DNA from 2 places in the Vibrio mangrovi genome. Region 2 is predicted to be linked to the other one. Evidence: riboswitches for the same ligand, from Rfam matches in the RefSeq annotation. Region 2 holds a riboswitch; the other holds the start of a gene.
What was found. Region 2 has a riboswitch for cobalamin ahead of OCU74_RS15310 (TonB-dependent receptor domain-containing protein). Riboswitches for the same ligand answer to the same signal wherever they lie in the genome.
Positions count from the first base shown of each region.

Region 1: another riboswitch for cobalamin. It lies ahead of OCU74_RS13670 (cobaltochelatase subunit CobN); the one in region 2 lies ahead of OCU74_RS15310 (TonB-dependent receptor domain-containing protein).

Region 1 covers NZ_AP024883.1:3,095,915-3,101,930, forward strand. Annotated here, with positions in the region: gene leuO (transcriptional regulator LeuO) at 1-736, opposite strand, end outside; gene OCU74_RS13660 (MJ1255/VC2487 family glycosyltransferase) at 1,134-2,177, opposite strand; gene OCU74_RS13665 (phosphatase PAP2 family protein) at 2,174-2,710, opposite strand; cobalamin riboswitch at 2,908-3,038, shown strand; gene OCU74_RS13670 (cobaltochelatase subunit CobN) at 3,191-6,016, shown strand, end outside.
Region 2 covers NZ_AP024883.1:3,433,753-3,439,768, reverse strand. Annotated here, with positions in the region: gene OCU74_RS15320 (hypothetical protein) at 235-549, opposite strand; gene trmA (tRNA (uridine(54)-C5)-methyltransferase TrmA) at 948-2,057, opposite strand; cobalamin riboswitch at 2,198-2,404, shown strand; gene OCU74_RS15310 (TonB-dependent receptor domain-containing protein) at 2,445-4,271, shown strand; gene murI (glutamate racemase) at 4,386-5,195, shown strand; gene OCU74_RS15300 (RNA recognition motif domain-containing protein) at 5,149-5,601, opposite strand.

The sequences.
Region 1 (6,016 bases), 340 kb from region 2:
CATTACTCAGACTAGTCCCTTCATAGTGAGAATGGCAGTCAATGTCCCGGTAAGCCTGCTCGCTGAAACTCCGGATACCATGGGCCTGCGACAGTTTCGCATGTTGCTCTTCTATTACTTGCGCAGGAGTAATGTTGCCCTGAATACGAGGATGTAATTTAGATGCAACAACAACTAGTTCATCCCGGAAAAGCTCAGTGCTGGAGAAACCAGGTTCTTCGAAACGAGCATAATCAATCACAAAATCGACTTCCTGATAGCGTAACCGCTCTGCAAGCTGCTGATTGGAGTCTGCTTCCAGATGAAGCTGAACCTGAGGAGCCTGCTCATGAATCGATGAGAAGATCTTAGGGGCAAAACGCAGATCATTCGGACTGCAAATTGCCAGATTGAACTGTCTGGTTGATGACTCAGGCGTAAATACGGAATTCGGTAGCTCATTACGGATTAACTGCAATGCCTGACGAATCGGCCCAAAAAGCTGACGGGCACGCTGAGTCGGTTGAATTCCCCGGCCCTGACGCATGAAAAGTTCATCATTGAACATCACTTTAAGACGGGCAACAGCATTACTAACCGCCGGCTGAGACATACCTAAATTGTGTGCTGCCCGGGTAATATTCTGTTCTTGCATCACAGCATCAAACACAGTAAGCAAATTCAGATCAACGCCTCGTAACGTACTTTCCATTCGATAGCTGGCTACAGGTTGGATTACTTCTTTTTTCTCTAACATTGGAATGCCTCTTGTTTTGCTATAGATCAGCAATCACTTTTTATTATCCCACCGGGATAACACCATATCAGTTAAAATCAGTTAGTGACTCACCATGAGTGTATCTTGACCAATATATTGATAATTCATATAGGTAAGTTGTGTAACCAACTATCTTTTAATTGATACCCAAAAGGCAACTAGATTGATAAAAAGTCAGTTTATTTTATGTTGTCAAAAAAAATATGATTAATAATCAACACCTTGAGAAAATATCAAAAAATATAAAATCGCTATTTTTATAGTATTTACAAAATTAATTGACACTGGTTATATATTTCACGGCTAAAAGCGACATCTATTCACAACTCATATAATGTGTTACAGATATTCAGTCTGATCAATGAGTCAGCCCGTTTTATACCGTCACATAATCAGGGAAATTAACCTGTTTCCATAGTGTATGGCACAGATGCTGATGATCATCCCAGCGCCCCTGAATAATCCATTCAGCAATCGCATGCGCAACATCCGGATAAATCACCCGCTCTGCATTCGGTTCATCTAACCATTGCCGAATCAACGCCACATCAAGAGATTCCATCGTTGATGCAAGTCCCAGCATCTCAAGTGTTGCAACATTACTCTGTTGTTCAAATTGTCCCATCAGAGGCTTAAGCAGCAATTTTTTCCCATATGACATCGCCTCAGAAGGTAACTCAAACCCGCCGTTGGCAATGACTCCGGCACAGCAACGCAAATGTTCATGGAAGCGCTCATGACATAATGGGTGGAACATCATATTTTCAGTTTGCTCCACTTCAGTGATAGCCGGGTGATAGCAGACAAACTGATAGCTACCGAAACGAAGTAAGAGATCCGTAATCTCTTCCAGAGATTCAAACGGTAAATAGACGAGAATAAAAGGCTGATTTTCGGTCGCCTCATCTCTGGTATCGACAATTGGCGGAAGAATAGGACTTTCGAAGTGATACCAGTGCAGTCCGAGATAATAATCAGCCGGAGCAAAACTGGTAATAATTTTCTTATCCAGCCAGTTTGCTCCCTTTAACGGAACCGGATAGCGGAAAGCATTCTGATGGCTCAGACTGATACAGGGTTTGTGCTGTAGTTTTGCTGCCCAGGCAGTCACTGGTTCAAAATCACTGATCACCAGATCATAAGAACTGAGATCCAATTGACGAATATCAGAGAGCAACTGGCTGAAACTATTCTGTCTGGCAGTTTTAAAATAATTCACCCGTCCCTGTTCTGTTACAAAAGTCAGCCCCCGGCGGGTTTGATAATCACCAAAGCTGTCCATCGAGAAATATTTGTCTTTGTCTCTGCCACTAAAGATGAAATCGACATCAACATGATATTGCCGGAGCGCGTGACTCATTGCTCTGGCCCGAGCCGTATGACCGTTTCCGGTTCCCTGAACACCATAGAGAATTTTCAAATCATCCACTCCGTCGTTAACAACAATCCGGCCTGGGCACAACTCATTCCCAACAGAGCACCAATCAGAACATCTGTAAAAAAATGCACTCCCAGCAAGATGCGTGCAGCCCCAATGCAACCTGCCCATAAAAAAACTACGATAGATAATGGCGGATAAAAATAAGCAATTAACGTCGCCATCAGAAAACCGGCACTGGTGTGTCCGGAAGGTAAACTAAAACGATCTGAAGGCGTGATATAAGCGGTAACCATCGATGATAATTCCTGAGGACGCCGCCGCTGAAAGAAGTTTTTTGCCAGCCAGTACAATGGCAACTCAATCAGAAACGATATCATTCCGGCAGCTAAGAGTGCCTTACCGTACATATCATCAGCCAGAAAAGCGATGCCACCGAACAGCACGTATAAATGACCATCTCCGGTATGAGAAACCGCCCGGCTGATGCGTGCCAGCGGATCACTGAATCGATGCTGTAGACAGAACAGAGAAAAGGCCAGATCAAATTTCACAATCGGTTCAATAACTCTCATGATTGCACTCCCGTATTTCAGTCCCTTTATATAAACGACACTAATCAGAACAGATGACAACCGCGTTACTGTTTGTTGTCGGAACCATGAATATTGTTGGATAATCCAACTCAGCAAATATCGGAGCTATGCAGGCGCATCAGGAGAAAGAGACTTAGCCCGGTGAGAGTATTGATTGACGACGTTGATATAAACATCTATAAAAAAGGCCCTGAACCGTATTGCCAACACAATACAACCAAGGAACCCGGTGAGAATCCGGGGCTGTACCCGCAACTGTAAGTGAATACTCACAAGCCAGATACTTGGGTTCAGGATAATTATGTCCAGAGAACATCTCCCGGAAGGCGAGTTCATTTGGGTATATATCACCGGGCGGGAATACCTGGTACTCTGTCGTTGGCTTTTACTTCAACTTCCCCCGACACAGTCATCAGAACATTTCTCCCTTAAGGTATGCTTTTCCCCTTGAGGTTAGATATGCGATTTATCATCCTTTTTATGGCCTTGGTTTACTGCTCTTTTTCCTGGGCCGGAAATACCAGTCAGCAAATACTAATGCTGGTTTCACAACGTAATGCAGAAACAATTGCCGAAGCAGGAGCTCACTTACATCAGCAATATCCCCGGATAAAGTTGGTAGCCCGGACAGAAAATCAATGGATAGCCCTGTCTGCACAACAAAGAGCACAATATTTGAGCCATGCGGATGTTCTGATCGGGATTGGTCTGTATGGCGCAATAGTTGGCGAACTGAATCAGGATCTGAAGTTATCATCGCCGGACAATATATTTATTTTCAACAGTGATCATCACCTTGTGAAGCAAAGCCGTTTGCAACGGAATTTACAATTTCAGGATGACAAAACACTGACCACTCTGACGGCGATGCGTCCGGACGGATCTCTGCATCTCTGGCTGACCAATATATTGACTCGTTATCCTCAACAAACGTCCTGGTTAACGGCCCGTAGTTACTGGCAGGCTGGTGGCGTAGACAATACCGTAGCACTGCTGACCTGGGCAGCCAGTGTAAAAGATCCTTCAATATCCAGTCTTCCTCCCCGGAAGCAACCCCGGTTACGCTGGTGGATGCAAGGTCAGTATTTCGAGCAAATTCCATCATCTTTACCGGCTAAACCTGTCGTGATGCTGTTGGATCACCTCGGTGCAGACAGGCCCAGCGACAGTCAGTTGTTTCAGCACCTCTGTCAGGTTATTACCCGGCAGAAAACTCTTCAGTGCATTGTCGCACTTGCCGCCTGGGGAGATGCCAGTGTTGAAGCAGTCGCTCAGTTACAATCTCTGCCTGTACCGTTGTCCTCCATTGTTATGTTGCAGGATTTTGTCATCGGTGGCGGAGAAGGCCGGGAGAAAACCACACAATTACTCACAAAGCTGAATGTACCGCTACTTAAAGCAATCAAACTACGTGACAGAACCAAAACACAGTGGCAACTTTCTGCTGATGGAATCCGACCGGATAAAGTCTATTATCAGGTTGCTATGCCCGAGATCCAGGGTGCCAGTCAACCAATGATTGTCGCAACCGCGGGGATAATCCGGACTGACTCACTATCCGGTATTCAGATCCAGCCGATTCAGCCGGAAGAACATGGCATAGAGACGCTTGCCAGACGGATTCACCGTTGGCATACCCTACAGATAAAATCCAACGCTGATAAACGCATTGCCATCGTTTATTACAATCATCCGCCGGGCCGCCATAATATCGGTGCTGATAATCTGGATGTTCCTGCCAGCCTGTGGCAGATTCTCAACCGTCTGAAAGCATCTGGTTATCAGGTCGGAGATTTACCGGAATCACAAGAAGCCCTGCTGGATCTCATTCAGGAGCGTGCTGTCAATCTGCCGAATGATCGTCAGGCTCTGGCTACAATGAGCTCTCAGATTCCAACCATTGCTCCTGAAGATTACCGACACTATTTTGAGACATTACCACCAGTCATCCAGAACGAGATGATTAACGGCCCGTTCGGACGATTGCAGGAACAGTTAAAAACCGCGATCCAGCACAATCTGTCTCAACAGGCACAGCGATTGCTCGATAACACTATGGCAGAGATGGTGCATCTGGTAGAAGGCGTCAATCACCCGTCCAGAAAACGGGCACTCTCATTACTGACTCAATTGAAATCCTGTTATCAAAGCACAATTGAACATAGCCCGAAGCCTTGCTGGGAACATGCTCAGAAAATCATCACTGCCCTACAACAGACCGGGATTGAAGGACTCGGTGGCTGGGGAGAACTCCCCGGCAACGTGATGGTCTACAACGATAAAATACTGCTCCCCAGTCTGACTTTTGGTCATATTCTGATTAGTCCCCAACCTCCCAGAGGATGGGAAGTGAACCCGGAACTGCTCCATGCCAACCTGGCTTTTCCACCACCTCATCAGTATCTGGCTTACTATCATTACCTGAAAGATACCTTTAAAGCCGATGCCATCATTCATGTGGGCCGTCATTCAACCTATGAATTTCTGCCCCATCGTTCCGTCGGTCTCGGCGACGATGATTACTCGCGTCTGATTGCGGCAGATATACCGGGAATCTACCCTTATATCGTCGATGGTGTCGGAGAAGGAATTCAGGCCAAACGGCGCGGACTCGCCGTCATGGTCGATCACCTGACACCACCGCTGGAAAGTACGCCGCTTTATGATGATTTATTGCAATTACGGCAGTTAGTTGAAAGCTTTGAATCGAATCACGACAACAACAATCAATCACTGAAGCACAAATTGATCAGTCAGATCCGTCATAAAGTTGAATCTCTCGATCTTAAAGAAGAACTGACTGAATCCATGTCGGCGGAGCTGGCTGTTATGGGAATCGGATTTGAAGAAGTCAGTGATGATATGCTCGTGCATGAAATCGGCCACTACCTCACTAATCTGCAAGAGCGATTCATGCCTTATGGGCTGCATATTTTTGGTAAAACGTGGCAACCCGATGCGATTGACATGATGGTTCACTCGATGTCTCCGGTAGATCAGCAACAGCGAGGGCACTGGCACCAATTGCTTCAACAATCCCCGGCTCATGAAATGACAGCTTTGCTCAACGGGCTGAACGGACGCTTCATAGAACCAGGGAAAGGGAATGATCCGATCCGTAGCCCGGAAAGTCTGCCGACCGGCCGAAACTTTTATGCGCTGGATAACAGCCTGATTCCCAGCCGTATTGCCTGGCAACTCGGACAGGAAATGGCTCGCGATGCCAGAAAAAATAATCCTCACCAACCTTCCAGACGAGAAGCGCTGGTGCTATGGGCATCGGAC
Region 2 (6,016 bases):
ATCAGTGATGAGATGAATAAAAAAACGAGCCAAATGGCTCGTTTTTTTATCTTACTTTATTAGGTTATTCACACCAGCTTCTGACCTGAATCATACCAATAGTCTGTATCTGACACATCGAGCTCGTTAATCAAATTCAGCAGTTTCATCTCTGATTTTCTCTGGAAACATAACGTTTACCCCGGCGTTTTTTGCCAGACTTACGTGTTTCTGCTTAAATGGATTGTTATAAAGTTACTGAACAACTGCTATCGCGATACCTTTATGGTCTGCACCCAGGCAGCCGGAAACTCTTACTTGAACTTTTTTACCCGCATGGAACGCAGATAAAGCAATGGACAGTATGTCCTTTAGCATTGGGTGATCACGTTCAAAACGAACTCTGGAGTTAGTACAACCTTCTACTTTGTTGTTTTCAGCAAAGGATAAATAGAGGCCTTCACTTCCCCAACCGGTCTCTATTCTTGATATTGTTTGTGGTGGAAGACTTGCATCTGCATAAACACTTCCACTTATCAACAACATGACTAACCAAATCAATTTCTTCACTGATACCTCCTCAGCTATAACAGTGTTTTTTTAACCAGATATTATCGGTATAAATCTGTCAGAAAATACAGTCATTCCCACTCATATCAATCTGTTTTATCTCACAAAATTATATAAATAAAACGACAACTACAGACTGAGCTTATCTAACGGAATATAAAATTAAGCACATAATCAACCATTAGCAAAAATAGGTCAACTAATGACAAGTGGGTTCTACCCAGATTTTACGGACACATTGTCTTAATGCAGGATTACAGGCAGCAACGAATCTTCATTCAGCAATTGAAGGTTGCTTGCAGTTTGGTGTCGTCAGCGAAGATAGACAGGTTTTTGAGAATTATTACCGTCCCCGTACCCTGTAGTGGTTTTTGAATGATGAAGATCTCTTAAACCCTTTATTTAATGCGCTCTAGCAGTACGCCAGCTTCCATATGGTGGGTAAATGGAAATTGATCAAAGAGAGCAAACCGGCTGACACGATGTGTATCACTCAAAACGGAAAGGTTTTCTCTGAGTGTTTCTGGGTTACAGGAGATATAAAGAATATGCGGGTATTTTTGCACCATTTTACAGGTATCGATGTCCATACCGGAGCGGGGTGGATCGACAAAAATCGTTTCACACTGGTAGCTTTTCAAGTCGACTCCGGCATCTTTCAAACGACGGAATTCACGTTGTCCTTCCATTGCCTGAGTAAATTCTTCGGCGGACATTCGAATGATCTGTACATTATCTATCTTATTGGCAGCAATGTTATATTGCGCAGAGTCGACTGAGGGCTTAGCGAGTTCAGTTGCTAGTACGCGGTTAAAGTTTTGCGCCAGTGCTAGCGAGAAATTACCATTTCCACAGTAGAGTTCCAGCAGATCACCTTGACTGCCCCGAGTACAATCAACCGCCCATTCCAGCATTTTTTCTGCAACACGTCCGTTTGGTTGGGTAAAACTGTTTTCAACTTGCTGATATATATATTTCTGACCGTGAACCGAAAGTTCTTCGATCACGTAATCCCGGTCTAATACCATTTTGATCTTACGGGCTCGTCCGATTAAGTTGAGATTAAAGCCTTGTTGCTGTAGCTGTTGTCGCAGAATCTGTGCCGCCTGTTCCCATTCTTGGCCGATCTGGCGGTGGTAGAGTAATGACACAAGAATTTCACCACTGAGAGTCGATAGAAAATCAACCTGAAACAGTTTGTGGCGCAGGATATCGTTGTCCCGGATATGTTCTATCAGTGCTGGCATCAATTGATTGATAAGTTGGCTTGCTGCCGGGAATTGATCTACACGGTATTTTTGTCGGGTTTCCTGATTAAACATGATGTAGTATAGGTCGCTACCTTCGTGCCAGACCCGGAATTCGGCACGCATTCGGTAGTGTTGCTCTGGAGATTCGAAGATTTCCAGCTCTGGCATCTGAAATTCAGAAAACATGTTGGTAAGCCGGGCCACTTTCTCTTTCAACTGAGATTGGTAGCGTTCGGGATTTACATCAAGAGTAGCCATCGTATTACCTTTTTACACACAGAGCGAACAATCAAAGAGCGCAGATTTTATTCAAACCTGACCAGAAGTCCAGCCCCTTGTATTAAATTCAGCATACTATAAGCAGCTTTCTGACACTGGACAAATGTGACAGGTATCAATATTATCAGCGTCCTGTTGGTGCTGTTAACAATCTGTTAAGAGCTTAAAAGGGAATCTGGTGTAAATCCAGAACTGACGCGCAGCGGTAAATAGAAGACTAAATCTCCCTAGACACTGCATTTTATGTGGGAAGTCGAGGTTTCGGCCGTCGTATTATTGCGATCATATTCTTAAGTCCGAAGACCTGCCAACAGCCGGGACAACATTGCAAACCCGGTCGGATTAACGCGAATTCAGGATATAACAATGAAAAAAACAACTTTAGCGATAGCAGTGGTATCGCAGCTTCCTTGTGCCTTTTATTCTTACGCAGACAGTTCAAATACAGAGACTATGGTTGTTACGGCTAATCGGTTTGAACAGAAAATACAAGAGACGATTGAACCTGTAGAAGTAATTACCAAACAGGATATTGATGCAATTCAAGCGACATCTTTGATTGAAGTTTTGAAACGTTTGCCCAATGCTCAAATTGTTAATCAGGGAGGGATTGGACAAAGCTCGGAGCTTTATTTACAGGGACGCTCATCTAAAAATACGCTATTTCTCATTAACGGTATTCGCATTGGTAGTGCCACTACCGGAGCAACTGATCTATCCGCAATCCCACTGAAAGGTATCGAGAGAATCGAAGTGCTTCGGGGCCCGCGTGCTGCAGTTTATGGTTCTGATGCTGTAAGCGGTGTTGTTAATTTGATTACTACTGCATCACCGAATAACAGGGCAGGTGTTTCGACATCAGTGGGAAGCCATCATTACTTCGATACTAATGCTTATTTTTCTACAGCTGATGAAAGTAGCTGGCTAAACATGTCGATTACACATCAACAGAATGATGGATTTGATGTGAAGTCTGATAGTACTAACACCTATGATTCTGATAATGATGGGGTTCTTTCTCAATATATTCTGGCTGATGCAGGCAAGAATATATCTGATTCATTCACTTTAAAATTTAATGGGTATTATCAGAGAAAAGATTCTGATTATGACTACGGACGATCATCTAACGGAGCAGACCAGACAGATAGCGACTTATACAATATTGGTCTGGTTACAGAATATAAGACAGATCAGAACTATCAAAGTCATTTTACTATTGCAACGAATCAAGACTCGGCCGAAACTCATGGGCAGGGGGCAACACCAAATACGATCAGTACCAATCGGGATACACTGTCATGGGATAACCAGTATAAGTTAAGTCATGCACTTGTAGTTACAGGTGGTGTAGATTGGTATCGTGATCGTGTTGATAACGGTTCAGTCGAATATATTAATGATAAGCGAAGAAATATTGCTGGATATATTGGCGGGTATTTATCCTTGGGGGATTTTTCTGCCGAGGGTAATATTCGACGAGATAAGAGTAGTACCTACAACTATGTGACAACTCGTCAAATTGCATCTGCTTATCGTTTCTCGGATGATTTCCGAATCACGGCTAGTTATGGCGAAGCTTTCAAAGCACCAACATTTAATCAGCTCTACTGGCCTACTCAATGTTTTGGATCCTTTGGTTGTTATTCCGGAAATCCATTACTTGTTCCTGAAGACACAAAAACAGGTGAACTTGCATTCGAAGGAACTTATCAAAATGCGGATATTCGCCTTGCTGCTTATAGAAGTCTTGTCAAAAACATGATCGATAGTTCTTCAAATGAGAATGTAGACAAAGTAGAGATACAAGGTATTGAATTTGTGTCGGAGTTTGATACAGGGAACTTCTATCATACTATTGCATATGATTTTCTGGATGCTAAGAATAGTGCGACGGGTCAGCAACTAAGGCGACGGGCGAGACATAATGTGAAGTGGGATACCGAATATCGAATTGAACAATGGCAAATTAATCTGAGTTATTTGTTTCAGGGAAAAAGATATGATGATGCCAGTAACAGCAAAGTGATGGGGGGCTACGGTTTAGTTGATGTGGCGACTTCTTATTTATTTGATAATGGATTGAAAGTCGGTGCTAAAGTAGCTAATTTGCTTGACAAAGATTATCAGACAGCGCTTGGTTATAACACGGCAGATAGAGAATACTATCTAAACATGTCGTATGATTTTTGATCGTTATGGGCCGCCTATACTGGCGGCTTTCTCATAAATCCATTGTTATTGCCAAAAAACATTGAAAGCGTATGATGCAACTTATTCTCTAGCTTGCTGTTGTTCAATGTTGTTATCGTGTCCTCACTAGTTCCTAATATTCTACTCTTTGATTCCGGTGTCGGCGGGTTGTCGGTTTATCGGGAAATCCATCGTTTACTCCCTAATCATAACTATTTCTATCTGTTTGATAACGAGGGTTATCCTTACGGAGAGTTATCACAGCAAGAATTACTGAGCCGGGTTGAAACCTTAGTTACGTCAATCGTGACGGAAATGGATATTGATTTAGTCGTGATCGCCTGTAATACCGCGAGTACGATCGTCCTCCCTACATTACGCAAAAAACTAAGCATTCCCGTAGTTGGTGTTGTTCCCGCCATTAAGCCTGCCTGCAATCTGGCCCGAAAATCTGTCGGTCTTATCGCAACTCCTGCGACTATCCGACGCCCATATACGCATGAACTGATCCGTGATTTTTCCTGTAATAAAGAAGTATATCTGCTGGGATCGACTGAGTTGGTTGATATCGCTGAACATAAATTACGGGGTGATTCTGTTGATATGGAACAATTGAGCCATATTCTCCAGCCAGTCCGGGGAAGAGTTGATGTTGCTGTACTTGGATGTACTCATTTTCCATTGTTGAGAGGTGAAATTCAGCAGGTGCTGGGAAATGAGGTCGTTTTAGTTGATTCGGGGAAGGCAATTGCTAAAAGAGTTGAGAGCCTGGTTTCACCACTAATGTGTCGACATATTCCGGGAAAGCACCGGATATTTTCCAGTACCTTCCCATTTAAAGAGAAGGCACTGAATCAGATCCTTTCAGGTTGGGGATTTAATCGAGTTGAACGTTTTCCGATTCCGGATTTTTCGGATCGTTAGCAACCCGGACTTTTAGGGTTCTGTCCATATAACTGGACTCATTGAGTTGAGTAATGGCTTTTTGAGCTTCGGCGTCGGGCATGACGACAAAACCAAATCCACGCCGCTTCCCGGTCCGCTTGTCTTTCATTAAACGGACTGCAAATACTTCGCCGTATTGTGAAAATAGGCTTTTCACATTTGATTCATTTGCTTTGTAAGGCAGATTGCCGACATATAGCGTTGTTGTCGCCATCTGTGATTGTTGGCGAGAAGATGTGGTTTGTGAGGTGAGGATAAAAATAAGGGTTGCACCTGCAAGTCCAATCAGAAAAGCAACAACCGCGGGAATTGCCAACTGAGAAAGAGCGATAGCACCTAACACAGCAAATGCGGCAAGCCATAAAAGAGATTTAGTCAAATTCATATTGGAATACTACTTATCAATTAAATAAGAAAGATGAATACATAAACAAAATAGAACAGATACATGAATCTTACGTTTATGTATGGTGTTTTTCCAACCTATTGCTGTGATAATCCTCAAAGGTTGTAACATTATTTAAAAGGTTTTTGATTCCTTTTTGAGCAAACGAAAGAAAAAGTTAAAAAATCACTTGCTACAAGTTATTTGTTCCCTATAATGCCGCCTCACCGACAGAGAGTGTCTGAAAACGGCAAGCTGAAGGTCAAAGAAAATCTAGAAAATACTGGCAAATATGTGTTGACTTGATTTTCGAAAGGCGTAAGATACGCACCCCTAGCCGAGGCGATAAGCCCAGCGCTAGATGCTCTTTAACAATATAGACCAATCAATCTGTGTGGGCACTCGTCGATAAACA